DNA from 4 places in the Shigella sp. SIG3 genome. Region 1 is predicted to be linked to each of the others. Evidence: predicted binding sites of a transcription regulator. Region 1 holds the regulator's gene; each other region holds the start of a gene.
What was found. The regulator PurR, encoded in region 1, represses purine synthesis genes. The targets are predictions, from matches to a motif close to CANGCAAACGTTTGCNTG.

Region 1 (7,912 bases):
CTGCGCCCCACACCACCATGCTAATAGCTGCGCCGAACTCATTGCGGGCCAGGAACGGGATTGCCAGCATAATCACCATCAGCAGCAACAAAAAGCCTTTCAACGTGCCGTTAACTGAACGATCTGCCAGTTTGCCGCCGAGATAGTTACCGATAGAGAATCCGACACCAATCAGCACCAGCATTGCCGTGACGAACACCGGTGTTGCGTGGGTAATACTTTGCAGTACCGGAGAGATATAGGTGTAGAGGGTAAACATTGCACCAGCTCCCAGTACCGTCGTCAGCAATGCAGACAGCACCTGCGGACGCATTAATACCGCCAGCTCTTTTTTCACTTCAGGTCGTGCCCCTGTACCACCTTTAGGTAATGAGAAGAACAGACTTACCATTGAAATCACTCCCAGCCCCGCCGTTGCCAGAAATGACATCCGCCAGCCGATGGTTTCACCCAACCAGGTCGCCGCCGGCACGCCACCGATATTTGCCAGGGTTAACCCCATAAACATAGTGGCAACTGCGCTGGCCTGTTTATGTTTTGGCACCACGCTTGCGGCCACGACTGAACCCAAACCAAAAAATGCTCCGTGATTCAGGCTGGTCAAAATACGTGAAAGCATCAGGGTCATATAATCCGGCGCGATGGCGGAAAGAACGTTGCCTAGCGTGAAAATTGCCATCAGGAAAATCAACGCACTGCGGCGGGCACGATGAGAAAGTAGAAGCGTCATCAGCGGCGCGCCCACCATTACGCCAACTGCATAGGCACTGATTAACATTCCGGCAGCGGGAATCGAGACATCCACACCGCGCGCAATGACGGGCAACAAGCCCATTGGCGAGAACTCCGTTGTCCCGATACCAAACGCGCCAATCGCCAGCGCCAGCAACGGATAGTTAATTTTCATGCCTTATCTCCACCTCTTCGCGTCATTACGCGATATTCATTAAAGTGGCGAAAGCATGACAGCAATCACAAAAAAATGAAAATAACAAAAAGAGAAAACACTTTTGCCATTTTGCTAACAAACAGGAAGGAGATGCGAGGGAGAACGCGCTCCCTCGAGAGGAAATCAGTGCAGCGCGGCAGTCAAACCCACGGCTACGATCAAACCGAGGACGATAATCGTTGTTACCAGTGAAAATTTAAGGTCGGTGCTCATCAAGTTTTCTCCTTTTTTATTACCACACAAAAAGTGATATTACGCATTTTTACACACTGTTATGAAAAAATCTCCCGTCATTTATAATGATAAGTGTTTTTACCACTTCCCCTTTTCGTCAAGATCGGCCAAAATTCCACGCTTACACTATTTGCGTACTGGCCATTGACCCCTTCCTGACGCTCCGTGTCGTTTTTCCGGCGTACCGCAACACTTTTGTTGTGCGTAAGGTGTGTAAAGGCAAACGTTTACCTTGCGATTTTGCAGGAGCTGAAGTTAGGGTCTGGAGTGAAATGGAATGGCAACAATAAAAGATGTAGCGAAACGAGCAAACGTTTCCACTACAACTGTGTCACACGTGATCAACAAAACACGTTTCGTCGCTGAAGAAACGCGCAACGCCGTGTGGGCAGCGATTAAAGAATTACACTACTCCCCTAGCGCGGTGGCGCGTAGCCTGAAGGTTAACCACACCAAGTCTATCGGTTTGCTGGCGACCAGCAGCGAAGCGGCCTATTTTGCCGAGATCATTGAAGCAGTTGAAAAAAATTGCTTCCAGAAAGGTTACACCCTGATTCTGGGTAATGCGTGGAACAATCTTGAGAAACAGCGGGCTTATCTGTCGATGATGGCGCAAAAACGCGTCGATGGTCTGCTGGTGATGTGTTCTGAGTACCCAGAGCCGTTGCTGGCGATGCTGGAAGAGTATCGCCATATCCCAATGGTGGTGATGGACTGGGGTGAAGCAAAAGCTGACTTCACCGATGCGGTCATTGATAACGCGTTCGAAGGCGGCTACATGGCCGGGCGTTATCTGATTGAACGCGGTCACCGCGAAATCGGCGTCATCCCCGGCCCGCTGGAACGTAACACCGGCGCAGGCCGCCTTGCCGGTTTTATGAAGGCGATGGAAGAAGCGATGATCAAGGTGCCGGAAAGCTGGATTGTGCAGGGTGACTTTGAACCTGAATCCGGTTATCGCGCCATGCAGCAAATCCTGTCGCAGCCGCATCGCCCTACTGCCGTCTTCTGTGGTGGCGATATCATGGCAATGGGCGCACTTTGTGCTGCTGATGAAATGGGCCTGCGCGTCCCGCAGGATGTTTCGCTGATCGGTTATGATAACGTGCGCAACGCGCGCTATTTTACGCCGGCGCTGACCACGATCCATCAGCCAAAAGATTCGCTGGGTGAAACAGCGTTCAACATGCTGTTGGATCGTATCGTCAACAAACGTGAAGAACCGCAGTCCATTGAAGTGCATCCGCGTTTGATTGAACGCCGCTCCGTGGCTGACGGCCCGTTCCGCGACTATCGTCGTTAATCACCCGTTGCGGGAGTCTCTTCCGGCTCCCGCAGCCACTCCTTATTCAGCGTCTCACTATCGCCGAGATACTCAAGCAGCCAGGTTAACGCAGGCGACATATCATTTTGCTGCCATGTCAGACAACATGCCGAATCCGGGAAGGGGTTTTCCAGTTCAAGTGCTACCCACTTCCCCTCATTAAGCCACGGTTTGGCGAAATGTGTTGGCACCATCCCTATGCATAATCCTGCCGAGATACAGGTTGCCGATGATTCCCAGTCAGGTACGACAAGTCTTTTTTGGTTATCCAGCAACCAGGTAATACGTTTAGGTAGCGTTCGCGAGGTGTCTTCGCGCACCAACGACGGCCAGTTGCGCAACGTATCATCGCTGAACGGGCCATCCATCAACGCCAGCGGGTGGTGACTGGCAACAACGCAACTCCAGCTTAGCATCCCCATATCCCGGAAGGCATAACGACCGCCTACCGGAATCGCGCGTGTTGCGCCAATTGCCAGTTCCACGCGCCCGTCGGAAAGCGCATCCCAGACACCGTTGAACACTTCCTGAAAGACAAGAAGTTCAACATCATCAAAATGGCGATAAAAATCAACGATCATCTGCCGTGTACGTTCTGGCCTGACAATATTATCCACTGCGATAGCTAACTGACCGCGCCAGCCGTTCGCTATCTGCTGACATTGCTGGCGGGTGATCTGCATTTTTTTGACAACAGAGCGCCCTTCTTTGAGAAACCACGCTCCAGCAGCGGTCAGCTCCACATCACGGTGCCGTCGTTCAAAGAGCGGTACCGCCAGCCACTCTTCCAGCTGACGCACGGTATAGCTGACCGCAGAAGGAACGCGATGCAGCTCCTGTGCCGCAGCGCTAAAACTACCATTACGCGCTACCGCATCAACAACTTCGAGTGAATATTCTGACCACATAGTCAGCCTGCAAAATTTTTGAAACCAGTCATCAAATATTACCGTTTCACAACACTAATTTCACTCCCTACACTTTGCGGCGGTGTTTAATTGAGAGATTTAGAGAATATACATGCAACCTGGGAAAAGATTTTTAGTCTGGCTGGCGGGTTTGAGCGTACTCGGTTTTCTGGCAACCGATATGTATCTGCCTGCTTTCGCCGCCATACAGGCCGACCTGCAAACGCCTGCGTCTGCTGTCAGTGCCAGCCTTAGTCTGTTCCTTGCCGGTTTTGCCGCAGCCCAGCTTCTGTGGGGGCCACTCTCCGACCGTTATGGTCGTAAACCGGTGTTATTAATCGGCCTGACAATTTTTGCGTTAGGTAGTCTGGGGATGCTGTGGGTAGAAAACGCCGCCACGCTGCTGGTATTGCGTTTTGTACAGGCTGTGGGGGTCTGCGCCGCGGCGGTTATCTGGCAAGCATTAGTGACAGATTATTATCCTTCACAGAAAGTCAACCGTATTTTTGCGACCATCATGCCGCTGGTGGGTCTGTCTCCGGCACTGGCTCCCCTGTTAGGAAGCTGGCTGCTGGTCCATTTTTCCTGGCAGGCGATTTTCGCCACCCTGTTTGCCATTACCGTGGTGCTGATTCTGCCTATTTTCTGGCTCAAACCCACGACGAAGGCCCGTAACAATAGTCAGGATGGTCTGACCTTTACCGACCTGCTACGTTCTAAAACCTATCGCGGCAACGTGCTGATATACGCAGCCTGTTCAGCCAGTTTTTTTGCATGGCTGACCGGTTCACCGTTCATCCTTAGTGAAATGGGCTACAGCCCGGCAGTTATTGGTTTAAGTTATGTCCCGCAAACTATCGCGTTTCTGATTGGTGGTTATGGCTGTCGCACCGCACTGCAGAAATGGCAAGGCAAGCAGTTATTACCGTGGTTGCTGGTGCTGTTTGCTGTCAGCGTCATTGCGACCTGGGCTGCGGGCTTCATTAGCCATGTGTCGCTGGTCGAAATCCTGATCCCATTCTGTGTGATGGCGATTGCCAATGGCGCGATCTACCCTATTGTTGTCGCCCAGGCGCTGCGTCCCTTCCCACATGCAACCGGTCGCGCCGCAGCGTTGCAGAACACTCTGCAACTGGGTCTGTGCTTCCTCGCAAGTCTGGTAGTTTCCTGGCTTATTAGTATCAGCACGCCATTGCTCACCACCACCAGCGTGATGTTATCAACAGTAGTGCTGGTCGCGCTGGGTTACATGATGCAACGTTGTGAAGAAGTTGACTGCCCGAATCATGGCAATGCCGAAGTCGCTCATAGCGAATCACACTGATCTATATCGATATACTTATACTTAGGCTGCTAACAAAATTTTGTTGTATGATTGAAATTAGCGGCCTATACTAATTTCGAGTTGTTAAAGCTACGATAAATATTATGTTTTTACGGGGACAGGATCGTTCCCGACTCACTATGGATGGTCATTTCGGCAAGGGTTCCTCCTTTCCCTCTGTTCTACGTCGGATTATAGACTCGCGGTTTTTTCTGCGAGATTTCTCACAAAGCCCAAAAAGCGTCTACGCTGTTTTAAGGTTCTGATCACCGACCAGTGATGGAGAAACTATGAGTTCATCGTGTATAGAAGAAGTCAGTGTACCGGATGACAACTGGTACCGTATCGCCAACGAATTACTTAGCCGTGCCGGTATAGCCATTAACGGTTCTGCCCCGGCGGATATTCGTGTGAAAAACCCCGATTTTTTTAAACGCGTTCTGCAGGAAGGCTCTTTGGGGTTAGGCGAAAGTTATATGGATGGCTGGTGGGAATGTGACCGACTGGATATGTTTTTTAGCAAAGTCTTACGCGCAGGTCTCGAGAACCAACTCCCCCATCATTTCAAAGACACGCTGCGTATTGCCGGCGCTCGTCTCTTCAATCTGCAGAGTAAAAAACGTGCCTGGATAGTCGGCAAGGAGCATTACGATTTGGGTAATGACTTGTTCAGCCGCATGCTTGATCCCTTCATGCAATATTCCTGCGCTTACTGGAAAGATGCCGATAATCTGGAATCTGCCCAGCAGGCGAAGCTCAAAATGATTTGTGAAAAATTGCAGTTAAAACCAGGGATGCGCGTACTGGATATTGGCTGCGGCTGGGGCGGACTGGCGCACTACATGGCATCTAACTATGACGTAAGCGTGGTCGGCGTCACCATTTCTGCCGAACAGCAAAAAATGGCTCAGGAACGCTGTAAAGGCCTGGATGTCACCATTTTGCTGCAAGATTATCGTGACCTGAACGACCAGTTTGATCGTATTGTTTCTGTGGGGATGTTCGAGCACGTCGGACCGAAAAATTACGATACCTATTTTGCGGTGGTGGATCGTAATTTGAAACCGGAAGGTATATTCCTGCTCCATACTATCGGTTCGAAAAAAACCGATCTGAATGTTGATCCCTGGATTAATAAATATATTTTTCCGAACGGTTGCCTGCCCTCTGTACGCCAGATTGCTCAATCCAGCGAACCCCACTTTGTGATGGAAGACTGGCATAACTTCGGTGCTGATTACGATACTACGTTGATGGCGTGGTATGAACGATTCCTCGCCGCATGGCCAGAAATTGCGGATAACTACAGTGAACGCTTTAAACGGATGTTTACCTATTATCTGAATGCCTGCGCAGGTGCTTTCCGCGCCCGTGATATTCAGCTCTGGCAGGTGGCGTTCTCACGCGGTGTTGAAAACGGCCTTCGAGTCGCTCGCTAAAGGCTATTCTATCGCCCCCTCTTCGGGGGCGAGTTCAGATCAGGCTTCTGTACCTGGTTGATTCATGGCATTTTCTCGTGCCGCCAGCACACGTTCTACCGTATCTACCACTGCCTGAGTTTGTGGATCGATTTCAATGTTGACGCGTGCGCCAAGTTTTTTCTTCCCAAGAGTCGTGCGTTCCAGTGTTTCCGGAATTAAATGGACGCAAAAACGCGTTGGCGTGACTTCGCCGACGGTCAGGCTAATACCGTCGATGCCAATAAATCCTTTGTACAGGATATATTTCATCAACTGACTATCCTGGACTTTAAACCAGATCTGGCGATTATTTTCCGAGGTTAATATTTTCGCCACTTCAGCGGTGGTCATAATATGACCTGACATTAAGTGTCCGCCAATTTCATCACTGAATTTCGCCGCACGCTCAACGTTTACCCAATCCCCCACTTTTAAATCGCCAAGATTGGTAATGCGTAACGTTTCTTTCATCAGGTCAAAACTGACATGGTTGCCGTTAATTTCCGTCACGGTCAGGCAGCAACCGTTATGCGCCACGGAAGCACCGGTTTCCAGGCCGTCCAGCATGTGGTCGGGTAACTCCACCACATGCGTACGAAAATTTGGTTTCTCGTCAATCGACACCAGTTTTGCGGTGCCCTGTACAATCCCCGTAAACATACTTACAACTCCTGAAATCAGTTAAGACATTCTGTTCAGCACAATAGCAGGTGGAAAACGCCCTTACCAGTGAAGGGGTAAGAATGGCTATTTTTTCACTGGAGAATTAATAAATCCTCGCTACAATAGACTGAATTTCCCCTGCTTCTTCTTTTTGCTGCCCATTCAGGCGGCTTTTTAGTCTCTCATATAACTACAAATAAAAGGTGTTCACGTGCAGAAGTATATCAGTGAAGCGCGTCTGTTATTAGCATTAGCAATCCCGGTGATTCTCGCGCAAATCGCCCAAACTGCGATGGGTTTTGTCGATACCGTGATGGCGGGCGGCTATAGTGCCACCGACATGGCGGCGGTCGCTATCGGTACTTCTATCTGGCTTCCGGCGATCCTCTTTGGTCACGGACTGCTGCTGGCATTAACGCCGGTTATCGCGCAATTAAATGGTTCCGGTCGACGTGAGCGCATTGCGCATCAGGTGCGACAAGGTTTCTGGCTGGCAGGTTTTGTTTCCGTTCTCATTATGCTGGTGCTGTGGAATGCAGGTTACATTATCCGCTCCATGGAAAACATCGATCCGGCTCTGGCGGACAAAGCCGTGGGTTATCTGCGTGCGTTGTTGTGGGGCGCGCCGGGATATCTGTTCTTCCAGGTTGCCCGTAACCAATGTGAAGGTCTGGCAAAAACCAAGCCGGGTATGGTAATGGGCTTTATCGGCCTGCTGGTGAACATCCCGGTGAACTATATCTTTATTTATGGTCATTTCGGTATGCCTGAGCTCGGTGGCGTTGGTTGTGGCGTGGCTACTGCGGCGGTGTATTGGGTCATGTTCCTTGCCATGGTTTCTTACATTAAACGCGCCCGCTCCATGCGCGATATTCGTAACGAAAAAGGCACCGCTAAGCCCGATCCTGCGGTTATGAAACGACTGATTCAACTCGGTTTGCCGATTGCGCTGGCACTGTTCTTTGAAGTGACACTGTTTGCCGTCGTGGCTCTGTTAGTGTCTCCGCTCGGTATTGTTGATGTCGCAGGACACCAGATTGCCCTGAACTT
Region 2 (7,912 bases), on a different contig from region 1:
GTCGAATTTAGCCACGAATACTGGATGCGTCACGCGCTGACGCTGGCGAAACGTGCCTGGGATGAGCGGGAAGTGCCGGTCGGCGCGGTATTAGTGCATAACAATCGGGTAATCGGCGAAGGCTGGAACCGCCCGATTGGTCGCCATGATCCCACCGCACATGCAGAAATCATGGCCCTGCGGCAGGGTGGTCTGGTGATGCAAAATTATCGTCTGATCGACGCCACGTTGTATGTCACGCTTGAACCATGTGTAATGTGTGCCGGAGCGATGATCCACAGTCGCATTGGTCGCGTGGTCTTTGGTGCGCGTGACGCGAAAACTGGCGCTGCGGGATCTTTAATGGATGTGCTGCATCATCCGGGTATGAATCACCGAGTGGAAATTACGGAAGGAATACTGGCGGATGAGTGCGCGGCGTTGCTCAGTGACTTCTTTCGCATGCGCCGCCAGGAAATTAAAGCGCAGAAAAAAGCGCAATCCTCGACGGATTAATTTTGTTTCTCTTCACTCCCTTTCCTGGAAAACAGCAGAGAGGGAGAATGGGTCAAATAGTTTGATGACGACTGGGAAAGAAACGAGAGAAAAGGAAATTTCTCTTTGCCCAACTCCGTAGGCGATACCGCCGGATAATCCTGCGCCAGTTGCATCGCCGCTTCTGTAGCCTGCTTCTCTTTCTCTTGCAGATAACCCACCAGGCTAATCTGATACTTACGAATATTTTCGACATAAGCGTAGGCTTCATGCCCACGAGCGTAGCCGTAAGTCAGCTTGCTGTAATAGGGTTTCTGGCTAAGTAAAGGCAGACGCTGTTTTACGTCAGCCCAACTGTCAGGATTCCCTTTGGTTTTTGCCGTCAGGGCGCGGGCATCCAGCATATGCGCATAGCCCATATTGTACGCAGCGAGGGCAAACCAGATCCGTTCGTTCTCCGGCACACTTTCCGGCACTTTACTCATCATATCCTGCAAATAACGCACGCCACCGCTGATGCTCTGTTCGGCATCGGTACGATCCGTAATGCCGAGGCTTTGCGCGGTATTTTTGGTTAACATCATCATGCCGCGCACACCCGTCGGTGAAGTGGCCTGTGCATCCCAGTGCGATTCCTGATAAGCAATAGCGGCCAGCAAACGCCAGTCAATTTCTTCGGCGTATTTCTCAAACAGGGGCTTTAACTGCGGCAGTACCGCATCGACGGCGCGTAAAAATGTGCGCGTATCGACGTAATCAAAATCATCGCCATGCCCCAGGTATTTCTCTTCAATGCGTGCCAGCGTACCGTCTTCATTCATTTCGTTGAAGAAGTCGAGCAGGGCGGCGGAAAGGGTATTATCGCCATCTAACGGGCTAAACCAAGTCACCGGTTGTTCATCGGTGATATCGAGCGCTACGGCGAGCTCCGGGTGAACGCGCTGAAACAGGCTGATGGCGACAGAATCAGCAATGGTGTAATCGAGTTTTCCTTCGATGACATCTTCCATTAATTCCGCAGAGCCTTTTTTGTCGTCTACCTTCCAGCTTAATTCCGGGAATTTTGTTTCTTTCAGGGTCTGGAGATCGTTAACCACCACATGACCCGGTGCAACGGTGAGTTGCTCCGCCGTCAGGTTGCCCAGCGTACGTGGGCGATACTGACCCACTTTATAAACCAGTTGTTGTGACACGGAATAATAGGTAGGGCCAGGCTGATAATTTTTTACCCGCTCACTGTTATAGACCAGTCCTGCCGCCAGCAGGTCGGCGTTACCATTATCAAGGTCGTCAAACAGCTGGCTGATATTCTGCCGCACGGTCACTTTCAGTTTTACGCCGAGGTAATCGGCAAACTGTTTCGCCAGTTCGTAATCCAGGCCAAAAGGTTTCCCGTTGATTTCGTTATAAGTCAGGGGAGTATGAATGGTGCTCACACGCAACTCTCCCCGCGCTTGAATGGCGGCGATACGGTTGTCGGCTTTACCAAACCAGGGAATGGATGGCCAGAGAGCGACCGCGAGCAGCAGTGCCAGAATGCCGATGAACAGATAATTAATCTTTAATTTTTTCAATTAGTTAATTCTCTGTGTCGTGCGCGTCCCAGCTTGAAAAAACGTAATAATAGTGAAAGGTTTACTCATAAATGAGCGGCATTTTGCGTAAACCTGCGCCAGATGGCAACTTATTACAGCCATTGGCGGCACGCGTTGCTAATTCACGATGGTGATTTTATTTCCACGCAAACGGTTTCGTCAGCGCATCAGATTCTTTATAATGACGCCCGTTTCCCCCCCTTGGGTACACCGAAAGCTTAGAAGACGAGAGACTTATGATGGAAATTCTGCGTGGTTCGCCTGCACTGTCGGCATTCCGAATCAACAAACTGCTGGCACGTTTTCAGGCTGCCAGGCTCCCGGTTCACAATATTTACGCCGAGTATGTCCATTTTGCTGACCTCAATGCGCCGTTAAACGATGATGAGCACGCACAACTTGAACGCCTGCTGAAATATGGTCCGGCACTCGCCAGCCACGCCCCGCAAGGCAAACTCCTGCTGGTGACCCCGCGTCCTGGCACCATCTCTCCCTGGTCTTCGAAAGCGACCGATATTGCCCATAACTGCGGGCTACAACAGGTAAACCGCCTTGAGCGCGGCGTTGCTTACTATATAGAAGCCGGTACGCTGACCAATGAACAATGGCAGCAGGTTACCGCTGAACTGCACGACCGCATGATGGAAACGGTCTTTTTTGATTTAGATGATGCAGAGCAGTTGTTTGCCCACCATCAACCGACTCCGGTCACAAGCGTTGATTTGCTGGGGCAGGGCCGTCAGGCGCTGATCGACGCTAACCTGCGTCTTGGCCTGGCTCTGGCGGAAGATGAAATTGACTATCTGCAGGATGCTTTCACAAAGCTTGGTCGTAACCCGAACGACATCGAGCTGTATATGTTCGCTCAGGCGAACTCTGAGCACTGCCGCCACAAAATTTTTAACGCCGACTGGATTATCGACGGTGAACAACAGCCGAAATCGCTGTTCAGGATGATCAAAAATACTTTCGAAACCACGCCAGATCACGTTCTCTCTGCTTATAAAGATAACGCCGCCGTAATGGAAGGTTCTGAAGTGGGCCGCTACTTTGCTGACCACGAAACGGGCCGCTACAATTTCCATCAGGAACCGGCGCACATCCTGATGAAAGTCGAAACTCACAACCACCCGACGGCGATTTCTCCGTGGCCGGGCGCGGCGACCGGTTCCGGCGGTGAAATCCGCGATGAAGGTGCCACCGGGCGCGGCGCGAAGCCGAAAGCTGGTTTGGTTGGTTTCTCCGTATCCAACCTGCGAATTCCTGGCTTCGAACAGCCGTGGGAAGAAGATTTCGGTAAGCCTGAGCGCATTGTTACCGCGCTGGACATCATGACCGAAGGCCCGCTGGGCGGTGCGGCGTTTAACAACGAATTTGGTCGTCCGGCACTGAACGGCTACTTCCGTACTTATGAAGAAAAAGTGAACAGCCACAATGGCGAAGAGCTGCGCGGTTATCACAAACCGATCATGCTGGCGGGCGGGATCGGCAACATTCGCGCCGATCACGTACAAAAAGGCGAGATCAACGTCGGTGCGAAGCTGGTCGTTCTCGGCGGCCCGGCAATGAACATCGGTCTTGGCGGCGGCGCGGCGTCTTCCATGGCGTCTGGTCAGTCTGATGCCGACCTCGACTTTGCTTCCGTACAGCGCGACAACCCGGAGATGGAGCGTCGTTGCCAGGAAGTGATCGACCGTTGCTGGCAGCTTGGTGATGCTAACCCAATTCTGTTTATCCACGACGTCGGTGCGGGCGGTCTTTCTAACGCGATGCCGGAGCTGGTGAGCGACGGCGGACGCGGCGGTAAATTTGAACTGCGCGATATTCTAAGCGACGAACCGGGCATGAGCCCGCTGGAAATCTGGTGTAACGAATCCCAGGAACGCTACGTGCTGGCGGTTGCTGCCGATCAATTACCGCTGTTTGACGAACTGTGTAAGCGTGAGCGCGCACCCTACGCGGTGATTGGTGAAGCGACCGAAGAACTGCATCTTTCTCTGCACGATCGTCATTTTGATAATCAGCCGATCGATCTGCCGCTGGACGTCCTGCTTGGTAAAACGCCGAAGATGACCCGCGATGTACAAACGCTGAAAGCGAAGGGCGATGCGCTGGTCCGTGAAGGGATCACCATTGCAGACGCGGTGAAACGCGTACTGCATCTGCCGACCGTGGCGGAGAAAACTTTCCTGGTGACCATCGGTGACCGCAGCGTAACCGGCATGGTGGCGCGCGATCAGATGGTGGGGCCGTGGCAGGTGCCGGTCGCTAACTGCGCGGTCACTACCGCCAGCCTCGACAGCTACTACGGTGAAGCGATGGCGATTGGCGAGCGTGCGCCGGTTGCGCTGCTGGATTTCGCCGCCTCTGCCCGTCTGGCGGTCGGTGAAGCGTTAACCAATATTGCCGCAACACAGATTGGCGATATCAAACGCATTAAACTTTCCGCCAACTGGATGGCGGCGGCAGGCCACCCTGGTGAAGATGCGGGCCTGTATGAAGCCGTTAAAGCCGTGGGTGAAGAACTTTGTCCGGCGCTGGGCCTGACGATCCCGGTGGGTAAAGACTCTATGTCGATGAAAACCCGCTGGCAGGAAGGTAACGAAGAGCGCGAAATGACGTCGCCGCTGTCGCTGGTGATTTCTGCATTTGCCCGCGTGGAAGATGTACGTCACACCATCACGCCGCAGCTTTGTACCGAAGATAACGCACTGCTGCTGATTGATTTGGGCAAAGGCAATAACGCGCTGGGCGCAACGGCGCTGGCGCAGGTTTATCGTCAGCTTGGCGACAAACCGGCAGATGTACGCGATGTTGTCCAACTGAAAGGCTTCTATGACGCGATTCAGGCGCTGGTTGCACAGCGTAAGCTGCTGGCGTATCACGACCGCTCTGATGGCGGCCTGCTGGTAACGCTGGCGGAAATGGCCTTTGCAGGTCATTGTGGCATTGACGCGGATATCGCCTCTCTGGGTGACGATCGCCTGGCGGCGTTGTTTAACGAAGAACTGGGTGCGGTGATTCAGGTTCGTGCCGCTGACCGTGAAGCGGTCGAGTCCGTACTGGCACAGCATGGGCTTGCGGATTGCGTCCATTATGTTGGGCAGGCGGTTTCCGGTGACCGTTTTGTGATTACCGCCAACGGGCAGACTGTATTCAGCGAAAGCCGCACTACGTTGCGTGTCTGGTGGGCAGAAACTACCTGGCAGATGCAGCGCCTGCGTGACAACCCGGAGTGTGCCGATCAGGAGCATCAGGCGAAATCTAACGACGCCGATCCGGGCCTGAATGTAAAACTGTCGTTCGATATCAACGAAGATGTGGCAGCACCGTATATTGCCACTGGCGCACGTCCGAAAGTTGCCGTACTGCGTGAGCAGGGCGTGAACTCGCATGTTGAAATGGCGGCAGCTTTCCAACGTGGGGGCTTTGATGCTATCGACGTGCATATGAGCGACCTGCTGACTGGACGTACGGGACTGGAGGATTTTCACGCCCTGGTCGCGTGCGGAGGTTTCTCCTACGGTGATGTGCTGGGTGCCGGTGAAGGTTGGGCGAAGTCTATCCTGTTCAATGACCGTGTACGCGATGAGTTTGCAACCTTCTTCCATCGTCCGCAAACGCTGGCCCTGGGGGTATGTAACGGTTGCCAGATGATGTCTAACCTGCGTGAACTGATCCCGGGGAGCGAGTTGTGGCCACGTTTTGTGCGTAACACCTCCGATCGCTTTGAAGCGCGTTTCAGCCTGGTTGAAGTAACCCAAAGCCCGTCTCTGCTGTTGCAGGGGATGGTGGGCTCGCAAATGCCGATTGCTGTCTCTCATGGTGAAGGGCGCGTGGAAGTGCGTGATGCGGCGCATCTGGCGGCACTGGAAAGCAAAGGGCTGGTGGCACTGCGCTATGTCGATAACTTCGGCAAAGTCACTGAAACCTACCCGGCTAACCCGAACGGTTCACCGAACGGTATTACGGCGGTTACGACTGAAAGTGGTCGAGTCACCATTATGATGCCGCACCCGGAACGTGTTTTCCGTACTGTCAGCAACTCCTGGCATCCGGAAAACTGGGGCGAGGATGGCCCATGGATGCGCATTTTCCGCAATGCGCGTAAGCAGTTGGGGTAAGTCATCAGTTCATTGGTTTTGCAGCCCGGATGCGGCATTAAGCACCAACCACTATCATAAGCTCCCAACTCTGGGAGCTTTTTTGTGTCTGTAAATCACGACAATGGGTGGTTTACCGTGTCGCTTTCTGGCGACACTTAAATGATTGATTTTATTGTAATCTAATAAGTTTATCTTAAGTTGTCTCTTTTTAGCGACACAGTGGCTGATTTACATTCAAATAGCGAAGAAGCCATAAATCTCTCAAAGCAACGTATAATCAGTACGTTACCAAACTATTTTCTTTATTGGCACAGTTACTGCATAATAGTAAGCAGTGGCTCATTCACCGACTTATGTCAGCCCCTTCGGGACGTGCTACATAAAATTCGAATGACGCACAACAAGGTGCCTGCCGTCCAACTTCTGATATCAGCGTAGCTATATCAACCATCGGGCGAAACGTCGAGTTAGGCACCGCCTTATTCCATAACAAAGCCGGGTAATTCCCGGCTTTGTTGTATCTGAACTTCCCCTCGGTTAGCATCAGGCTATTCGCGTCTGACGAGAGTAACACCTTGAAACGCTGGCCCGTTTTTCCCCGCTCATTACGACAACTGGTAATGCTGGCATTTTTGCTAATTCTACTACCCCTGTTGGTGCTGGCATGGCAAGCCTGGCAAAGCCTGAATGCGCTTAGCGATCAGGCGGCGCTGGTTAACCGCACTACGCTTATTGATGCCCGGCGTAGTGAAGCGATGACCAACGCGGCGCTGGAGATGGAGCGTAGCTACCGTCAGTATTGCGTGCTGGACGACCCTACGCTTGCGAAGGTTTATCAAAGCCAGCGCAAGCGTTACAGCGAAATGCTCGATGCCCACGCAGGCGTACTGCCAGACGATAAACTTTACCAGGCATTGCGTCAGGATTTGAACAATCTGGCCCAACTTCAGTGTAACAACAGTGGTCCCGATGCTGCCGCCGCCGCGCGTCTTGAAGCCTTTGCCAGTGCCAATACCGAAATGGTGCAGGCCACGCGCACAGTGGTGTTCTCTCGTGGGCAGCAACTTCAGCGTGAAATCGCCGAACGTGGGCAATATTTTGGTTGGCAATCGCTGGTGCTATTTCTGGTGAGTCTGGTGATGGTGCTACTTTTCACGCGGATGATTATCGGGCCGGTGAAAAATATCGAGCGCATGATCAACCGTCTGGGGGAAGGGCGTTCTCTGGGCAATAGCGTTTCGTTCTGTGGACCGAGCGAGTTACGCTCGGTTGGGCAACGTATTCTTTGGTTAAGTGAGCGCCTGTCATGGCTGGAATCCCAACGCCATCAATTTTTAAGACATTTATCTCATGAATTAAAAACGCCACTGGCGAGTATGCGCGAGGGCACTGAATTACTGGCTGATCAGGTTGTCGGGCCGCTTACGCCAGAGCAAAAAGAGGTGGTGAGCATTCTTGATAGCAGCAGCTGCAATTTGCAAAAACTGATCGAACAACTGCTTGATTACAACCGTAAACAGGCGGACAGTGCGGTGGAACTGGAGAATGTTGAATTAGCACCGCTGGTGGAGACAGTGGTTTCTGCTCATAGCCTGCCCGCACGGGCTAAAATGATGCATACCGACGTCGATCTCAAAGCAACAGCTTGCTTGGCGGAGCCAATGCTGCTGATGAGCGTACTGGATAATCTTTACTCCAATGCGGTGCACTACGGGGCTGAATCCGGTAACATTTGCC
Region 3 (7,912 bases), on a different contig from region 1:
AGAACTGGACGCTGTGCTTGCGCAATGTTGTGAAAGTAAATGGTCTGCAAGGCGGTTCGCAGGCTGAAAGTGAGCAGGGGCTGGTGGTGACGCCTCAAGGGAATGCGCTGACAATTACGTTGTAATCTATTGACGGAATGCCGGGTACGTCTGAGTCGTACCCGGCGAGATTGATGTTTACCGCACCGGCTCCGTCGATGTAACTTCACCGCTGGAAACGACGCCCGCATTCATGGTTTGAGTCACTTGCTGCTTTGCGGCGTTCACGGCATGCAATTGCCCGCTAACCGTAGGTTTCAGCGGGGCATTGGCCTGAATATCTCCACTGGCGGTAAGCTGAATATTGCCGTCGCCAGTCAACTGTAATTCAGGCCATCCCCATTGTTGCAAAATATTCACCGGCACACCGCGTCCATTCAGGCTGATATGGGTCTGACGTTGTGGCGTTTGTGAAACACTTGCGGTGGCTTCCAGAATGCCTTTTTCAGTAAATGCACTCAGTTCGCTGATATTCACCGTGCTGCTGTTGGCGGTCAGCGCCAGCGACGGGCGACGAACATCAACACGATTGAATGTCGCGGCGGCGGCATTCAGATTCGCCGAGCCACTCCAGACGCCCCATTTATGATCGGTAACCAGCGTCAGGTTGGCACCGTAACCATCGAGCGCGGTGAGCTGCCACGGGAAGTCAGGGTCGATATCAATGATCAGATTGCGGCTGGCGCTAAATCTCTTCAGTTGCAGGCTGTTTAACCAACCGGGTGTCGTTTCCATCCACAACTGTTGCCAGTTTTTCGGCAAGGTATATTCCAGCCCGGCAATTGCCGCATCATCAAGGATCAACGTTTTACCGTCACGCAGCCAGTTCCCTGACGTTCTGACCATACCCCCTTCCCAGCGGCTGGTGAACTGGCGCAGCGCTACGCCCTGCGGGGAAAATTCCGCGTTTATAATCGGGTCAAATAAATGCAGCGAACCATAAATGAACTCGCTGGCGTTCATCGACAGTTTGCCTTCCTGTGTCTGCCAGTCATCTTTACTGAAGGTCATGTTGCGCAAGCTGAGATCGAGGTCGGTCACCGCCCAGTCCGGACCTTGCAGACGAGCATCGATGACTTCCAAGCGACCAATCTGCAACGACGGGACAGAGCGTAATGGCGCAAAGAAGTCGGTTAGCGATTTTTCGCTTTGTAGACGGATATCCGCCATGCGCAGATTTTCCACTTGCCAGCTGCCGTCGGCGTTACGCTGCGCGTTTCCGGTTAATGTCCCGCGGGCGATGTCGGCACCCAGGTTAGTCAGCGTAACGCGATCGTTATCAATACTGCCTTCAATCAGTACATTGGTGGCAGGAACATCATTGAGCGAAAGCGATCCGGCACTAAACTGAATCTGCGCCTTCGTACCCAGCACTTTACCGGCTTCTGGTGACCACGGAACCACGCCGCCATTTACCCGCTGCGCGCTCAGTTTCCATTCGCTATTCGGGCTATTAAACGCCATATCACGCAGTTGCAGACGATCGGCTTTGAACGGTAGCGGCGCGGTCTGGTCGGTGAGATTCAGCGTCCCGTTTTCCAGCAGGATGGTATCGACATGGCGTGGTTCGGTCAGTTGGCGACTGCTTAGCGCAATGTCGACACTTTTTGCCACCAGGGGCGCGGGCTGACCATCACGACCAAACGTGACATTCTCCAGCACGATATGAGATGGCGCGGAAAAACGGTGATCCATCGCCCCGAAGGCCAGATGATAGTCGCTATTCTCGGAAACCCATGCGCTGATATGTTCTGCTCCCCAGCGGGTTTGCAGAAGAAAATAGAGGCCAGCGATCACCACTAACAGAGCGATGAGAATGTAGAGAAGCAGCTTCCCAATAAATTTCATGGTCTTCCATCCCGTGAAATGCACATAAGGGAGTTATGCACGATTTACGCGCAATCCTCAAGGCGGGAATGGTGAAAGAGGTGAGACTGCGGCGGTAATTATCTTACCGCCGCCAGTGAATTACTGTTTTTCTGGTGGGAAAATCAGATTCAGCACGATGGCAGTAATACCGCCCGCGGCGATCCCGGAGGAGAGCAGGTTTTTCAGCCATTCAGGGGCAAACTGCAAAATCAGCGGCTGCTGAGACACGCCCAGACCAACCGCCAGCGACAACGCGATAATCAGAATCGCCCGACGGTTCAGCGGCTCACGAGAAACGATACGCACACCGGAGGCGGCGATGGTGCCAAACATTACAAGCGTTGCGCCGCCCAGAACCGGTTCTGGAATGTGTTGTACAAAATCGCTCACTGCCGGGAACAGACCCAGCACGATCAACATCAGCGCGACGACAAAACCGACATAGCGGCTGGCAACACCAGTCAACTGGATCACTCCGTTGTTTTGCCCGAAGCAGGAGTTCGGGAAGGTGTTAAACACCGCCGAAACAAACGAGTTCAGGCCGTTTGCCAGCACGCCGCCTTTCAGGCGTTTCATGTACAGCGGACCGGACACTGGCTGTTCGGAAACGTCAGAGGTCGCCGTGATATCGCCAATGGTTTCCAGCGAAGTGATCATAAAGACCAGCATCAGCGGCAGCAGCAGACTCCATTCAATGCCAAGACCGTAATAGAGCGGCGTTGGCACCATAATCAGTTCTTGCGTCATCGGTTCGTTGCTTTCTGGCAACATGCCCATAAACCACGCCAGCGCATATCCGGCCGCCATCGCAATTACCAGTGAGGCCACGCGTAAGTAAGGGTTACGTTGACGGTTAAGCAGGATAATTAAGGCTAAAACCACGCCTGCCAGCAGCAGATTTTTCGGTGCGCCGAAGGTGTTATCGCTCATGGCTGCGTAACCGCCGCCAATGGAGGTCAGCCCCACCTGAATTAGCGACAGGCCGATAATCATCACCACAACGCCAGAAACCAGCGGCGTAATAATGCGGCGCGCCAGATGCAGAACGCGGGAGATCACCATCTCGGTGCAACTTGCCAGCATCAACGTGCCGAACAAAGCCGCCATCATGGTAGGAACATCAGCACCACCGGTTTTCAGCGCGGTACCGCCCATAATCAGCGGGGCAACAAAGTTGAAGCTGGTGCCCTGAATAGACAACAGCCCGGAGCCAACCGGACCCCAGGCCTTAATTTGAATAATCGATGCCACACCGGAGGCAAACAGCGACATACTAATAATGTGTTGCGTGTCTTGTGCCGGTAAACCCAGCGCCTGGCAGATTAATAGCGCTGGCGTGATCACCGCAACGAACATCGCCAGCAGATGCTGACAGGCGGCAAACAGGGTTTGAGGAAGCGGCGGACGATCTTCAAGACGGTAAATCAGTTCGCTGTTTTGAGTCTGCGCAACCGGTTGCGCATTTTCTGACTCGAGGGTGGAAACAGACATTGAAAACAATCCCGTGGTAGCAAAGCGGGCATTTTAGCTGACCGAAAGAGAAAAGCAAACGTTTGCCACATCCTCATCTAAATATTTAAATGAGATAAATGCACTTTTTTATATAACTTTTGGTATTTTTCTGCTTAAAATCCATGCCATTTGTTCATTAACAGCTGAGAATTTGACCCAGGAAAGCATAACTCGATACCCGTCATAGTTCATGAAGTTGCCACTGCGCGATGAAGTATGACGAGTATGAAAGAGTGATGCGGATACAAAGGAGTAACTATGTTTCATCTCGATACTTTAGCAACGCTTGTTGCCGCAACGCTGACGTTGCTGCTCGGGCGTAAGTTGGTCCATTCCGTCTCCTTTTTGAAGAAATACACCATACCGGAACCTGTTGCGGGTGGTTTGTTGGTGGCGCTGGCGCTACTAGTACTGAAAAAAAGCATGGGCTGGGAAGTCAACTTTGATATGTCCCTGCGCGATCCGTTAATGCTGGCTTTCTTCGCCACCATTGGCCTGAACGCCAACATTGCCAGTTTGCGTGCCGGTGGGCGTGTGGTTGGCATCTTCTTGATTGTGGTTGTTGGTCTGTTGGTGATGCAAAATGCCATTGGCATTGGTATGGCTAGCCTGTTAGGGCTTGATCCGCTGATGGGGCTGTTGGCCGGTTCTATTACGCTTTCCGGCGGTCACGGTACGGGCGCTGCGTGGAGTAAATTGTTCATTGAACGTTATGGCTTCACCAATGCGACGGAAGTGGCTATGGCCTGTGCAACGTTCGGTCTGGTGCTGGGCGGCTTGATTGGCGGTCCGGTGGCGCGCTATCTGGTGAAACACTCCACCACGCCGAACGGTATTCCGGATGACCAGGAAGTCCCGACGGCGTTTGAAAAGCCGGATGTGGGACGCATGATCACCTCGTTGGTGCTGATTGAAACTATCGCGCTGATTGCTATCTGCCTGACGGTGGGGAAAATTGTTGCGCAACTTTTGGCTGGCACTGCTTTTGAACTGCCGACCTTCGTCTGTGTACTGTTTGTTGGCGTGATTCTGAGCAACGGTCTGTCAATAATGGGCTTTTACCGCGTCTTTGAGCGTGCGGTATCCGTGCTGGGTAACGTAAGCTTGTCGTTGTTCCTGGCGATGGCGTTGATGGGGCTGAAACTGTGGGAGCTGGCTTCGCTGGCACTGCCGATGCTGGCGATTCTGGTGGTACAGACCATCTTCATGGCGTTGTATGCCATCTTCGTTACCTGGCGCATGATGGGCAAAAACTACGATGCGGCAGTGCTGGCTGCGGGTCACTGTGGTTTTGGCCTCGGTGCAACGCCAACGGCAATCGCCAACATGCAGGCGATCACTGAACGCTTTGGCCCGTCGCACATGGCGTTTTTGGTGGTGCCGATGGTCGGTGCGTTCTTTATCGATATCGTCAATGCGCTGGTGATTAAGCTGTATTTAATGTTGCCGATTTTTGCCGGTTAACCGATGAAGCGGCGGTCTTCTCACCGCCGCCTTTTACGCATTCGAGTAACGTTCTGTCTCCGGCATCCAGCGTTCTATCAAGGCTTTTGCCTGTTGTGGGTAACGTTCGTGAATATGTCGCGCCAGGCGCTGAACTTCCGGGATCATCGCCTGATCGCGCAGTAAATCCGCCACTTTAAATTCAGCATTACCCGTCTGACGCGTGCCTAACAATTCGCCAGGGCCGCGAATCTCCAGATCTTTTTGCGCAATCACAAAACCGTCGTTACTGTCGCGCAGCACTTGCAGGCGAATTTGCGCCGTTTTAGAAAGCGGCGTTTTGTAGAGCAGCACGCAGTGAGAAGCCACCGCGCCACGACCTACGCGCCCACGCAGCTGGTGTAACTGCGCCAGACCCAGACGCTCAGGGTTTTCGATAATCATCAGGCTGGCGTTAGGCACATCAACACCGACTTCAATAACGGTAGTGGCAACCAGCAGATGTAGCTCACCTTGTTTAAACGACGCCATCACCGCCTGTTTCTCGGCTGGTTTCATCCGCCCGTGTACCAGGCCAACATTCAATTCTGGTAGCGCCAGTTTCAACTCTTCCCAGGTAGCTTCCGCCGCCTGCGCTTCCAGTAACTCTGACTCTTCAATCAACGTACAAACCCAGTACGCCTGACGACCTTCAGTTATGCAGGCGTGGCGCACGCGGTCAATGATGTCGGTACGGCGGGTATCAGGAATAGCGACCGTAGTCACTGGCGTGCGGCCTGGCGGCAGCTCATCTATCACCGAGGTATCGAGATCGGCATACGCCGTCATTGCCAGCGTGCGGGGGATCGGCGTGGCGGTCATGATCAACTGATGCGGATGGAAGCCCTGCTGCTGGCCTTTCTCCCACAATGCCAGACGCTGATGCACGCCAAAACGATGCTGTTCGTCGATAATCACCAGCGCCAGGCCGTTAAACTGCACCTGTTCCTGGAAGATGGCGTGTGTACCGACAATCATCTGCACCTGACCGCTGGCGATGGCTTCCTGCTGAGACAGTCGCGCTTTGCCTTTCTGCTTACCGGCGAGCCAGCCCACTTCGATACCGAGCGGTGCAAACCAGTTGCGGAAGTTATTGGCGTGCTGCTCGGCGAGTAATTCGGTTGGTGCCATCAGTGCCACCTGTTTGCCGTGGGCAATCGCACGCAGCGCGGCGAGGGCGGCGACCAGCGTTTTACCGGAACCTACATCGCCCTGTACCAGGCGCATCATCGGCACATCCAGCGCCATATCATGCTCGATCTCCGCCACTACGCGTGCCTGTGCGCCCGTTGGCTTGAACGGTAAGGCGGCGAGGAGTTTATTTTTCAGCGTGTCATTGGCGCTCAGCGGCTGGGCATGAAAACGCTGTGCTCCGGCACGTAAGGCTAACATGCTGAGGTTGTGCGCCAGCAGTTCTTCCAGAATCAGACGACGTTGCGCCGGATGCTGCCCGGTTTCCAGATCGCTAAGCTGTAGCGTCGGTGGCGGGCGGTGCAAAGTGCGCAACGCTTCCGGTAGCGTCATCATTCCTTGTGACAGTTCCGGCGGCAGGAGTTCTTCAATGGCGCAGGTGTCGAGCAGATCCAGCGCCTGGTCGGTTAATTTACGCAGCGTGGCCTGCTTTACGCCTTCCGTTGTTGGATAAACCGGCGTGAGCGTTTCCTGTAATTCTGGCGTGCTGAGATCGCCCTGCACGCGGTATTCCGGGTGGATCATCTCCGCACCATATTTACCGCGCTTTGCTTCGCCATAAGCCAGTACACGGCGGCCCGTCGCCAGGCTATTTTTCATTGCCGCGCTGAAATTGAAAAAGCGCATGGTGAGGATGCCGGAACCGTCGCTGATCTGGCAGGTCATCATCCGCCGACCGCCGAAGGAGATATTGCAGTTCAGCACTTCGCCTTCCACCGTGGCATAAACGCCCGGCAGTAGTTCTCCGATGGGGTAGAGATGGGTGCGATCTTCGTAGCGCAGGGGAAGGTGTAAGAGTAGATCCTGCACGGTATGCAGGTTGATTTTCGCCAGTTTGTTACTAAGTGCTGCGCCAACGCCCGTTAGGGAACTGAGTGGGACAGCATCTAACAGGCGACCTTTCATGGCACTTACCCTGCAGCCTGCATAGTAGCCCACCAGTCGGCATCAGCTTCGATCTCGCCTTGCTGATTGACGTGGGGATAAGGCAGGCCTTTGCGTTTTGCGACTTTCGCCAGCACCGGATAGCCGCCTTCAAACAACAGGCGTTGTTGCTCTGCTTCCGGCAACATGCTGTTTTCACGCAGGTACATGCCTGCATTTTGCCGCTGACGCTGGGCTTCGTAAAGAATGAGGGCTGAGGCAACGGAAACATTCAGCGACTGCACCATGCCGATCATCGGAATGATGATGTCCTGATCCGCCAGGGCCAATGCTTCCTGCGTGATGCCCGTTTTCTCCTGTCCCATCAAAATGCAGGTCGGGCGAGTGTAATCAATTTCGCGGAAATCGACAGCATTATCAGAAAGATGGGTTGCCAGAATCTGCATGCCCTGGCCTTTGAGATGAGCGACGGCATCGCCAATGGTGCGGTGTGTTTTCACCTGTACCCAGCTGTTACTACCCGCCGCTGCCGAAGCCATGGTGCGCATGCGGCTACCAGGCCAGACGGCGTGAACTTCATGTACGCCAACGGCATCTGCGGTACGAATAATCGCAGAAACGTTATGAGGTTTGTGGACCTGCTCCATGCAGACGGTCAGATCAGGCTGCCGCCTGGCGAGCATTTCGCAGATGCGTGCATAACGTGTTGGGTTCATAAAACATTAATTTCGGTTTCGGGTGACTTTAATCACGTCTGGCATCACGCGGATTTTGCGCATGATATTCGCCAGATGCACACGGTCACGAGCGGTCAGACGAATAAAGGCGCTGTAGACGCGACCATCTTTCTCTTCCGTATTCAAACTTTGAATATTCGAAGTCGTGGTGTTAATTGCCGCCGTCAGGTTTGCCAGCGCGCCCTGATGATTGAACA
Region 4 (7,912 bases), on a different contig from region 1:
GGCCAACCGGGCCGTGATAAACGGCATACAGGCTGGCGATGTTTGCCAGCAGTACCTGGGAAGTACAAATGTTGGAGTTCGCTTTCTCACGACGAATATGTTGCTCGCGAGTCTGCATCGCCATGCGCAGCGCGGTATTGCCAGCTGCATCTTTCGATACACCGATAATACGGCCCGGCATTGAGCGTTTGTATTCATCTTTCGCCGCAAAGAATGCCGCGTGTGGGCCACCGTAGCCCATCGGCACGCCGAAGCGTTGCGCCGAACCAAAAACAATATCCGCGCCCTGTTTACCCGGCGCAGTTAACAGCACCAGCGCCATAATATCGGCGGCAACGCTGACCACAATTTTGCGTGATTTCAGTTCGCTAATAAGCGCAGTGTAGTCGTGAATTTCACCGGTAGTGCCTACCTGCTGTAACAGCACGCCGAAGACGTCCTGATGGTCGAGCACTTTTTGCGCGTCATCGACAATCACTTCAAAACCAAAGGTTTCGGCACGAGTACGGACCACATCCAGTGTTTGCGGATGCACATTGGAAGCCACGAAGAAGCGGTTGGCATTTTTCAGTTTGCTGACGCGTTTCGCCATCGCCATTGCTTCGGCGGCAGCGGTGGCCTCGTCCAGAAGAGAAGCAGAGGCCATATCCAGTCCAGTCAAATCCAGCGTTACCTGCTGGAAGTTGAGCAGTGCTTCAAGGCGGCCCTGGGAGACTTCAGGTTGATACGGAGTGTACGCGGTATACCAGCCCGGATTTTCCAGCATGTTACGCAGGATAACCGGCGGTAGCTGCACGGCGGTGTAACCCATGCCGATGTAAGACGTGAAGCGTTTATTGCGACTGGCAATAGCCTTGAGTTCTGCCAGTGCGGCGTATTCGGTCGCCGGTGCGCCAACCTGCGGTGGTGTCGCAAGCTGAATATCTTTCGGCACAATCTGGCCGGTCAGCGCGTTTAACGATTGTGCACCAACGGCATTCAGCATTTCTTGCTGTTGCGCGGCGTCCGGTCCGATATGGCGTTCAATAAAAGCGCCGCTGTTTTCAAGCTGGCTTAACGTCTGTGTCATGAGCGATGGTTCCTGAAACGTGCAGTGAATTGTGAACCTCTCTCCTTACGAAGAGAGTGAGGGTGAGGCATAAATTTTCCTCACCCTGATCCTCTCCCGCAGAAGAGGAATAAAGCCGTTACTCATCTTCTAACAATGCTTCGTATGCGGTCGCATCCAGCAGTGATTCCAGTTCGCTTTCATCGCTAGCTTTGATTTTAAAGATCCAGCCGCCTGCATACGGTTCGCTGTTCACCAGTTCCGGGGAATCGCTCAGTGCGTCGTTTACCGCCACGATTTCACCGCTTACTGGCGCATAAATGTCTGACGCCGCTTTTACCGATTCGGCAACCGCGCAGTCATCGCCCGCGCTAACCGTTGCGCCCACTTCCGGCAGGTCAACAAACACCATATCGCCTAACAGCTCCTGAGCATGTTCGGTAATACCAACGGTGTAAGTGCCGTCGGCTTCTTTACGCAGCCATTCGTGTTCTTTGCTGTATTTCAGTTCTGCTGGTACGTTGCTCATCAATCAATCTCCAAAAAAGTAAATCACGCGACGGCTTTGCCGTTACGCACAAAAACAGGTTTTGTCACTTTAACCGGCATTTCACGGTTGCGAATTTGCACAATCGCCGTTTCGCCAATACCTTCCGGCACGCGCGCCAGCGCAATGCTGTAACCCAGCGTCGGGGAGAAAGTACCGCTGGTGATAATGCCTTCATGCTGGTTGCCCTGCGCATCGGTAAAGCGTACCGGCAGTTCATTACGCAGCACGCCTTTTTCGGTCATCACCAGACCAACCAGTTTTTCTGTACCATGCTCACGCTGCACTTCCAGGGCTTCACGACCGATAAAGTCACGATCTGTCGGTTCCCAGGCGATAGTCCAGCCCATGTTGGCGGCTAAAGGAGAAATAGTTTCGTCCATCTCCTGACCATAAAGATTCATGCCCGCTTCCAGACGCAGCGTGTCACGCGCCCCCAGACCGCAGGGCTTAACGCCCGCTTCCACCAGCGCACGCCAGAAATCGGCCGCTTTTTCATTGGGCAGCGCAATTTCATAGCCCGCTTCACCGGTATAACCAGTGGTGGCAATAAACAGATCGCCCACCTGCACGCCAAAGAACGGTTTCATCCCTTCCACCGCCTGACGCTGAGCATCATTAAACAGTGTGGCAGCTTTTGCCTGAGCATTCGGCCCTTGCACGGCAATCATGGAAAGGTCATCACGAACGGTAATTTCGATGCCGAAAGGTTCAGCGTGTTGGGTAATCCAGGAGAGGTCTTTTTCGCGGGTGGCGGAGTTAACAATGAGGCGGAAGAAATCTTCAGTAAAGTAGTAGACGATGAGATCATCTATCACACCGCCAGAGGCATTCAACATCCCCGAGTAAAGGGCTTTGCCGCTTTTGGTGAGCTTCGCCACATCGTTCGCCAGCAGATAACGCAGAAACTCCCGGGTGCGGCTGCCGCGGAGATCGACGATGGTCATATGCGACACATCAAACATTCCGGCATCGGTACGTACCGCATGATGTTCGTCGATTTGCGAACCGTAATGCAGCGGCATCATCCAGCCGTGGAAATCCACCATGCGAGCGCCGCAAAGCGTGTGTTGTTCGTACAAAGGAGTCTGTTGTGCCATCTTGTCCTCATTGAATAAGCGGGGCTGACAACTTTTTCATGGTGAAATTATCACCACAAAACCCAGCATCGGAGCCACTCCCGGTCCCCAACGCAATCGTTCTCTTTTGCCTGAACTTACCACCGAAACAGACTGTTAACCATAAGGTAAAATTGATCATCACATTAGCTTATGGTTAAAAAATGCAAAAATCGCGACAGAATAAAAAACCAAAAAATACACCAATTTCTATACAAAGATGATGTGATGAGAAAGTCAATTTGAATAAGACAATATTAAGAGCTAAAAAAATGTCAAAAAACACTAAATCAAAAAATCATGGCATTAGAAAATATAATGCGAAAACGGAGGTGAAATTAGTTTATTTCAAATGAGGAAAATCTCCCGGCGAAAAAACCGGGAGATGAAAGTGTGATGGGTATCAAATAAACAACAGAGGAGAAATTTTTAACGCAGCCATTCAGACAAATCGTTTAATCCCATTGCCTGGCGGATAAGTTGCGGCTTAACGCCAGGAAGCGTGTCGGCCAGTTTCAAACCAATATCACGCAGCAGTTTTTTCGCCGGATTAGCGCCGGAAAAGAGATCGCGAAAACCCTGCATACCAGCCAGCATCAGCGCCGCGCTGTGCTTGCGGCTACGTTCATAGCGGCGCAGGTAAATGTACTGCCCGATGTCTTTACCCTGACGATGCAACCGTTTCAGTTCAGCAATCAGCTCTGCGGCGTCCATAAATCCGAGATTAACGCCCTGCCCCGCCAGTGGGTGAATAGTATGCGCGGCGTCGCCCACCAGCGCCAGACGGTGTGCGGCAAACTGGCGCGCATAACGCCCCGTCAGCGGGAACACCTGACGCGCGCTCTCAACCTTGCATAAGCCAAGGCGATTATCAAAAGCGATATTTAACGCGCGATTAAATTCGTCTTCACTTGCCTGCTGCATCCGCTGCGCTTCCTCTGGCGACAGTGACCAGACAATCGAGCAAAGATGCGGATCGCTAAGCGGTAAAAAGGCCAGAATGCCTTCGCCATGGAAAACCTGCCGCGCCACCGCATCATGCGGTTCTTCCGTGCGAATGGTCGCTACCAGCGCGTGATGCTGATAATCCCAGAAAGTCAGCGGAATATCTGCTTTGTTGCGCAACCAGGAATTAGCACCGTCCGCGCCAATCACCAGACGCGCCGTTAACATGCTGCCATCTTTCAGCGTCAGGAAGGTTTCATTTTCTCCCCAGGCGACCTGCTGTAATTCTGTGGGGGCCAACAGAGTAATATCTGACGACTGCTGCGCTTTGTTCCACAGCGCGTAGTGAATCACTGAGTTTTCAACGATGTGCCCAAGATGGCTATAGCCCATGCTTTGATCGTCAAACGAGATGTGACCAAAACTGTCTTTGTCCCACACTTCCATGCCGTGATAGCAACTGGCCCTACGAGCGAGAATGTCCTGCCAGACGCCAAGACGGGTGAGTAATTTTTCGCTGGCGGCATTGATAGCCGAAACGCGCAGTTGTGGTAGTGCATCTACCGCCAGAGGTTCCGGTACGCGCTGCTCCAGTACGGCAACGCGTAAGCCGCTCCCCTGTAAGCCGCAGGCAACCGCCAGCCCCACCATGCCGCCGCCAACAATGGCTACATCAACACTTTGCATTGTTTATTCCTTAAAACCGCCTTCAACGCGCCACCCAACCGAGGGTGCGCTGCGCCAGCACATCGCGTGCCGGGGTGAATAATTCCATCGTCATCAGTCCGATGTTGCGCCCGACAACCAGCGGTGCCCAACGGTTGGCAAAAAGATGTACCAGGCTGTCCGTGACGCCGATGGTTGCTTCGCGATCGCTCTGTCGACGCTGCTGATAGCGGCACAATATGCCGTAATCACCGATGTCTTCTCCGCGCTCATGCGCCTGAGTCAGGGTTTCCGCAAGGCTCATGACATCTCGCATACCGAGGTTAAACCCTTGCCCGGCAATCGGGTGCAGAGTTTGCGCCGCATTGCCCACCAGCACAGTGCGATGGGTAATCGGTCTGGCGGCGCGGGTTAATGCCAGCGGATAAGCACTGCGTTTACCGGCGTGGGTAATTTGCCCCAGTCGCCAGCCAAAGGCAGACTGGAGTTCACGGCAAAACTTCTCGTCGCTCCACGACAGCACCTCTTCGCGCCGTTCCAGTGGATGACACCAGACCAGCGAACAGCGTCCGTCAGACATCGGCAACATCGCCAGCGGGCCATGTTGCGTGAAGCGTTCAAAAGCGCGGCCTTCGTGCGCAACAGAAGTAGCAACGTTGGCAATCACTGCCAGTTGTTCGTAAGGCTCCTGCTGCCAATCAACGCCGCACGCGGTGGCTAACGCTGAATGGGTGCCATCAGCGGCTATCAGCACGCGGCCCGTCAGCATCTCGCCGCTCTCCAGCGTCACTTCAACGTGACTCTGAGTACGGGCAACGTTAGCTACGCGATCGGGGCAATGCAGCATTACGCCAGGTGCTTTTCGCAGCAATGCAAACAGCCGTTGCCCAACATTATGCAATTCGACAACCTGCCCCAGCGCCGCCAGTTGGTAATCTTCTGCGGCGAGGGTGACGAATCCAGCATGACCACGATCGCTGACATGCACGGTAGTGATGGCGGTTGCGCAATCAGCCAGAGATTGCCAGACGCCGATGCGCGCCAGTTGCTGACAGGTACCCGCCGCCAGCGCTATCGCTCGTCCATCAAAGCCCGGATGAGCATGTGACTCTGGCGCAGTCGCTTCAATCAAATGTACCGGCAGCGCCCCGTGACTTAACCGGGAAATAGCCAGCGCCAGCGTCGCGCCCGCCATGCCGCCACCGACGATGATTACGCTCATTGCTTTCTCGCAGCAGCCATCAACGCTTCGATTTCTTCCGGCTTTTTCACCACGCTGGCGGTGAGGTTTTCGTTGCCGGTTTCGGTAATCACAATGTCGTCTTCAATACGAATGCCGATACCGCGATATTGTTCTGGCACATCCGCATCCGGCGCGATATACAGACCAGGCTCTACGGTCAGTACCATCCCCGGTTCCAGAATGCGCGAGCGATCCTGACCATAAACGCCAACGTCATGGACATCCAGTCCTAACCAGTGGCTAAGGCCATGCATAAAGAAAGGACGATGGGCGTTCTGAGCGATCAGTTCATCAACATTACCTTTCAGGATGCCGAGTTTTACCAGGCCGCTAACCATGATGCGCACCACTTCACCAGTGACTTCCAGAATGGAAGTTCCCGGACGATACAGGCGCAGGCTGGTTTCGAGAGACTCCAGCACAATGTCGTAGATTTCACGCTGGGCCTGGGTGAATTTGCCGTTGACCGGGAAGGTGCGGGTAATATCGCCCGCGTAACCTTTGTATTCACAACCCGCGTCAATCAACACCAGGTCACCGTCGCGCAGTTCACTCTCGTTTTCGGTGTAGTGCAGAATGCAGCCGTTTTCACCGCTGCCTACAATGGTGTTATAGGAAGGATAGCGCGCACCGTGGCGGTTAAATTCGTGGTGAATTTCGCCTTCCAGATGGTACTCGAACATTCCCGGACGGCATTTTTCCATCGCCCGTGTATGTGCCATGGCGGTGATTTCTCCCGCGCGGCGGAGTACGGCAATCTCTTCTGGCGATTTGAACAGGCGCATTTCATGAACAACAGGACGCCAGTCGATCATCGTTGCCGGTGCGGTGAGATTTTGCCGCGAACCTTTACGCAGTTTTTCCAGCGCACTGTTCACGATTTCATCAGCATATGCATATTCGCCCTGGGCATGGTAAACCACATCCAGGCCGTTAAGTAGTTGATAAAGTTGCTGATTGATTTCGCTGAATGCCAGTGCGCGGTCAACGCCCAGTTTCTCTGGCGCGGCATCCTGGCCTAAGCGACGGCCAAACCAGATCTCCGCCGTCAGGTCGCGAACGCGGTTAAACAGAACGCTGTGGTTATGAGTGTCATCGCTTTTAATCAGCACCAGCACCGCTTCCGGTTCGTTAAAGCCGGTGAAGTACCAGAAGTCACTGTTCTGACGATAGGGGTATTCGCTGTCGGCGCTACGTGTTACTTCTGGTGCAGCAAAAATCAGCGCGGCGCTGCCGGGTTGCATTTGCTCCACCAGGGCCTGACGGCGACGCTGAAACTCTTGCCGGGATATCTCACTCATAACACTCTCCTTACGTTTTTTGTTTTTAGTGTAGAGTCGGTTTTTGTACTTCTGGCGCGGTCGGTTGCGGATGAGTAAAGGTGTCGTGGCATAACAGCGCGGCAACACGAACGTATTCGATGATCTCTTCAAGCGACATTTCAAGCTCTTCCTGATCTTCGTCTTCGTCGTAGCCCAGCTGCGCGATGTTACGCAGATCGTCGATGGCTTCACCGGTTTCGCCGGTCACTTTGTCCAGCTTCGGTTGCGTAACGCCAAGACCAAGCAGGAAGTGATTGACCCAACCTGCCAGTGCATCAGCCCGATCGAAAACGCTGACATCATCGCCATCAGGCAGATAAAGCTGAAAAAGGAAGCCGTCATCCTGCAGGGCATCGCTGGTGGCAGAGTGCATTTTACGCAGTGCCTGTGCCAGCTCATGACCGAAAGCCATGCCTTCGTTCGTCAGGTCGTGAAGTAGCGGCAGCCATGAGCTGTCATCGTTACCGCCACATATCATCCCACTGATTAAACCATGCATCTCGGCAGGGGTCAGACCCGTCCCTTGTTGGTTCAGATACTGGTTCATTTCGTTGTAACCAGGCATTTCGTTCTGTATAGACATAAGCATTCGTCGTCAAAGGGAGGAATATTCATGATATGCTACCACTTTGGGCCCTGGTGGACCAGAAAAGGGCTTGTCTCTTCTCATCAGGGTAGCTATAGCGTCGCCCCTTCGCAGACCATGGGTCTAAAGACGAAGGCAGCGCAGTCAATCAGCAGGAAGGTGGCATGTCTGCACAACCCGTCGATATCCAAATTTTTGGCCGTTCACTGCGTGTGAACTGCCCGCCTGACCAAAGGGATGCGTTGAATCAGGCAGCGGACGATCTGAACCAACGGTTGCAAGATCTGAAAGAACGCACTAGAGTCACAAATACTGAACAGTTGGTCTTCATTGCCGCATTGAATATCAGCTATGAGTTAGCGCAAGAAAAAGCAAAGACTCGTGACTACGCGGCAAGTATGGAACAGCGTATTCGGATGCTGCAGCAGACCATAGAA

Region 2: the regulator PurR is predicted to act here: its motif matches at 2,213-2,230, upstream of purL (phosphoribosylformylglycinamidine synthase).
Region 3: the regulator PurR is predicted to act here: its motif matches at 3,451-3,468, upstream of gltS (sodium/glutamate symporter).
Region 4: the regulator PurR is predicted to act here: its motif matches at 2,785-2,802, upstream of gcvT (glycine cleavage system aminomethyltransferase GcvT).

What each region holds. Positions count from the first base shown of each region.
Region 1 covers NZ_JBQZXE010000099.1:3,332-11,243, reverse strand. The annotation lists gene ACUU1I_RS15660 (MFS transporter) at 1-907, opposite strand, end outside; gene cydH (cytochrome bd-I accessory subunit CydH) at 1,073-1,162, opposite strand; gene purR (HTH-type transcriptional repressor PurR) at 1,461-2,486, shown strand; gene punR (DNA-binding transcriptional activator PunR) at 2,483-3,415, opposite strand; gene punC (purine nucleoside transporter PunC) at 3,528-4,739, shown strand; gene cfa (cyclopropane fatty acyl phospholipid synthase) at 5,030-6,178, shown strand; gene ribE (riboflavin synthase) at 6,218-6,859, opposite strand; gene mdtK (multidrug efflux MATE transporter MdtK) at 7,074-7,912, shown strand, end outside.
Region 2 covers NZ_JBQZXE010000060.1:4,343-12,254, forward strand. The annotation lists gene tadA (tRNA adenosine(34) deaminase TadA) at 1-495, shown strand, start outside; gene mltF (membrane-bound lytic murein transglycosylase MltF) at 492-2,048, opposite strand; gene purL (phosphoribosylformylglycinamidine synthase) at 2,306-6,193, shown strand; gene qseE (two component system sensor histidine kinase QseE/GlrK) at 6,751-7,912, shown strand, end outside.
Region 3 covers NZ_JBQZXE010000031.1:15,826-23,737, reverse strand. The annotation lists gene yicI (alpha-xylosidase) at 1-125, shown strand, start outside; gene ACUU1I_RS08330 (AsmA family protein) at 178-1,887, opposite strand; gene xanP (xanthine/proton symporter XanP) at 2,008-3,399, opposite strand; gene gltS (sodium/glutamate symporter) at 3,679-4,884, shown strand; gene recG (ATP-dependent DNA helicase RecG) at 4,918-6,999, opposite strand; gene trmH (tRNA (guanosine(18)-2'-O)-methyltransferase TrmH) at 7,005-7,694, opposite strand; gene spoT (bifunctional GTP diphosphokinase/guanosine-3',5'-bis pyrophosphate 3'-pyrophosphohydrolase) at 7,701-7,912, opposite strand, start outside.
Region 4 covers NZ_JBQZXE010000037.1:16,835-24,746, forward strand. The annotation lists gene gcvP (aminomethyl-transferring glycine dehydrogenase) at 1-1,069, opposite strand, end outside; gene gcvH (glycine cleavage system protein GcvH) at 1,188-1,577, opposite strand; gene gcvT (glycine cleavage system aminomethyltransferase GcvT) at 1,601-2,695, opposite strand; gene ACUU1I_RS09230 (hypothetical protein) at 2,986-3,069, shown strand; gene ubiI (FAD-dependent 2-octaprenylphenol hydroxylase) at 3,143-4,345, opposite strand; gene ubiH (2-octaprenyl-6-methoxyphenyl hydroxylase) at 4,368-5,546, opposite strand; gene pepP (Xaa-Pro aminopeptidase) at 5,543-6,868, opposite strand; gene ygfB (UPF0149 family protein YgfB) at 6,894-7,472, opposite strand; gene zapA (cell division protein ZapA) at 7,640-7,912, shown strand, end outside.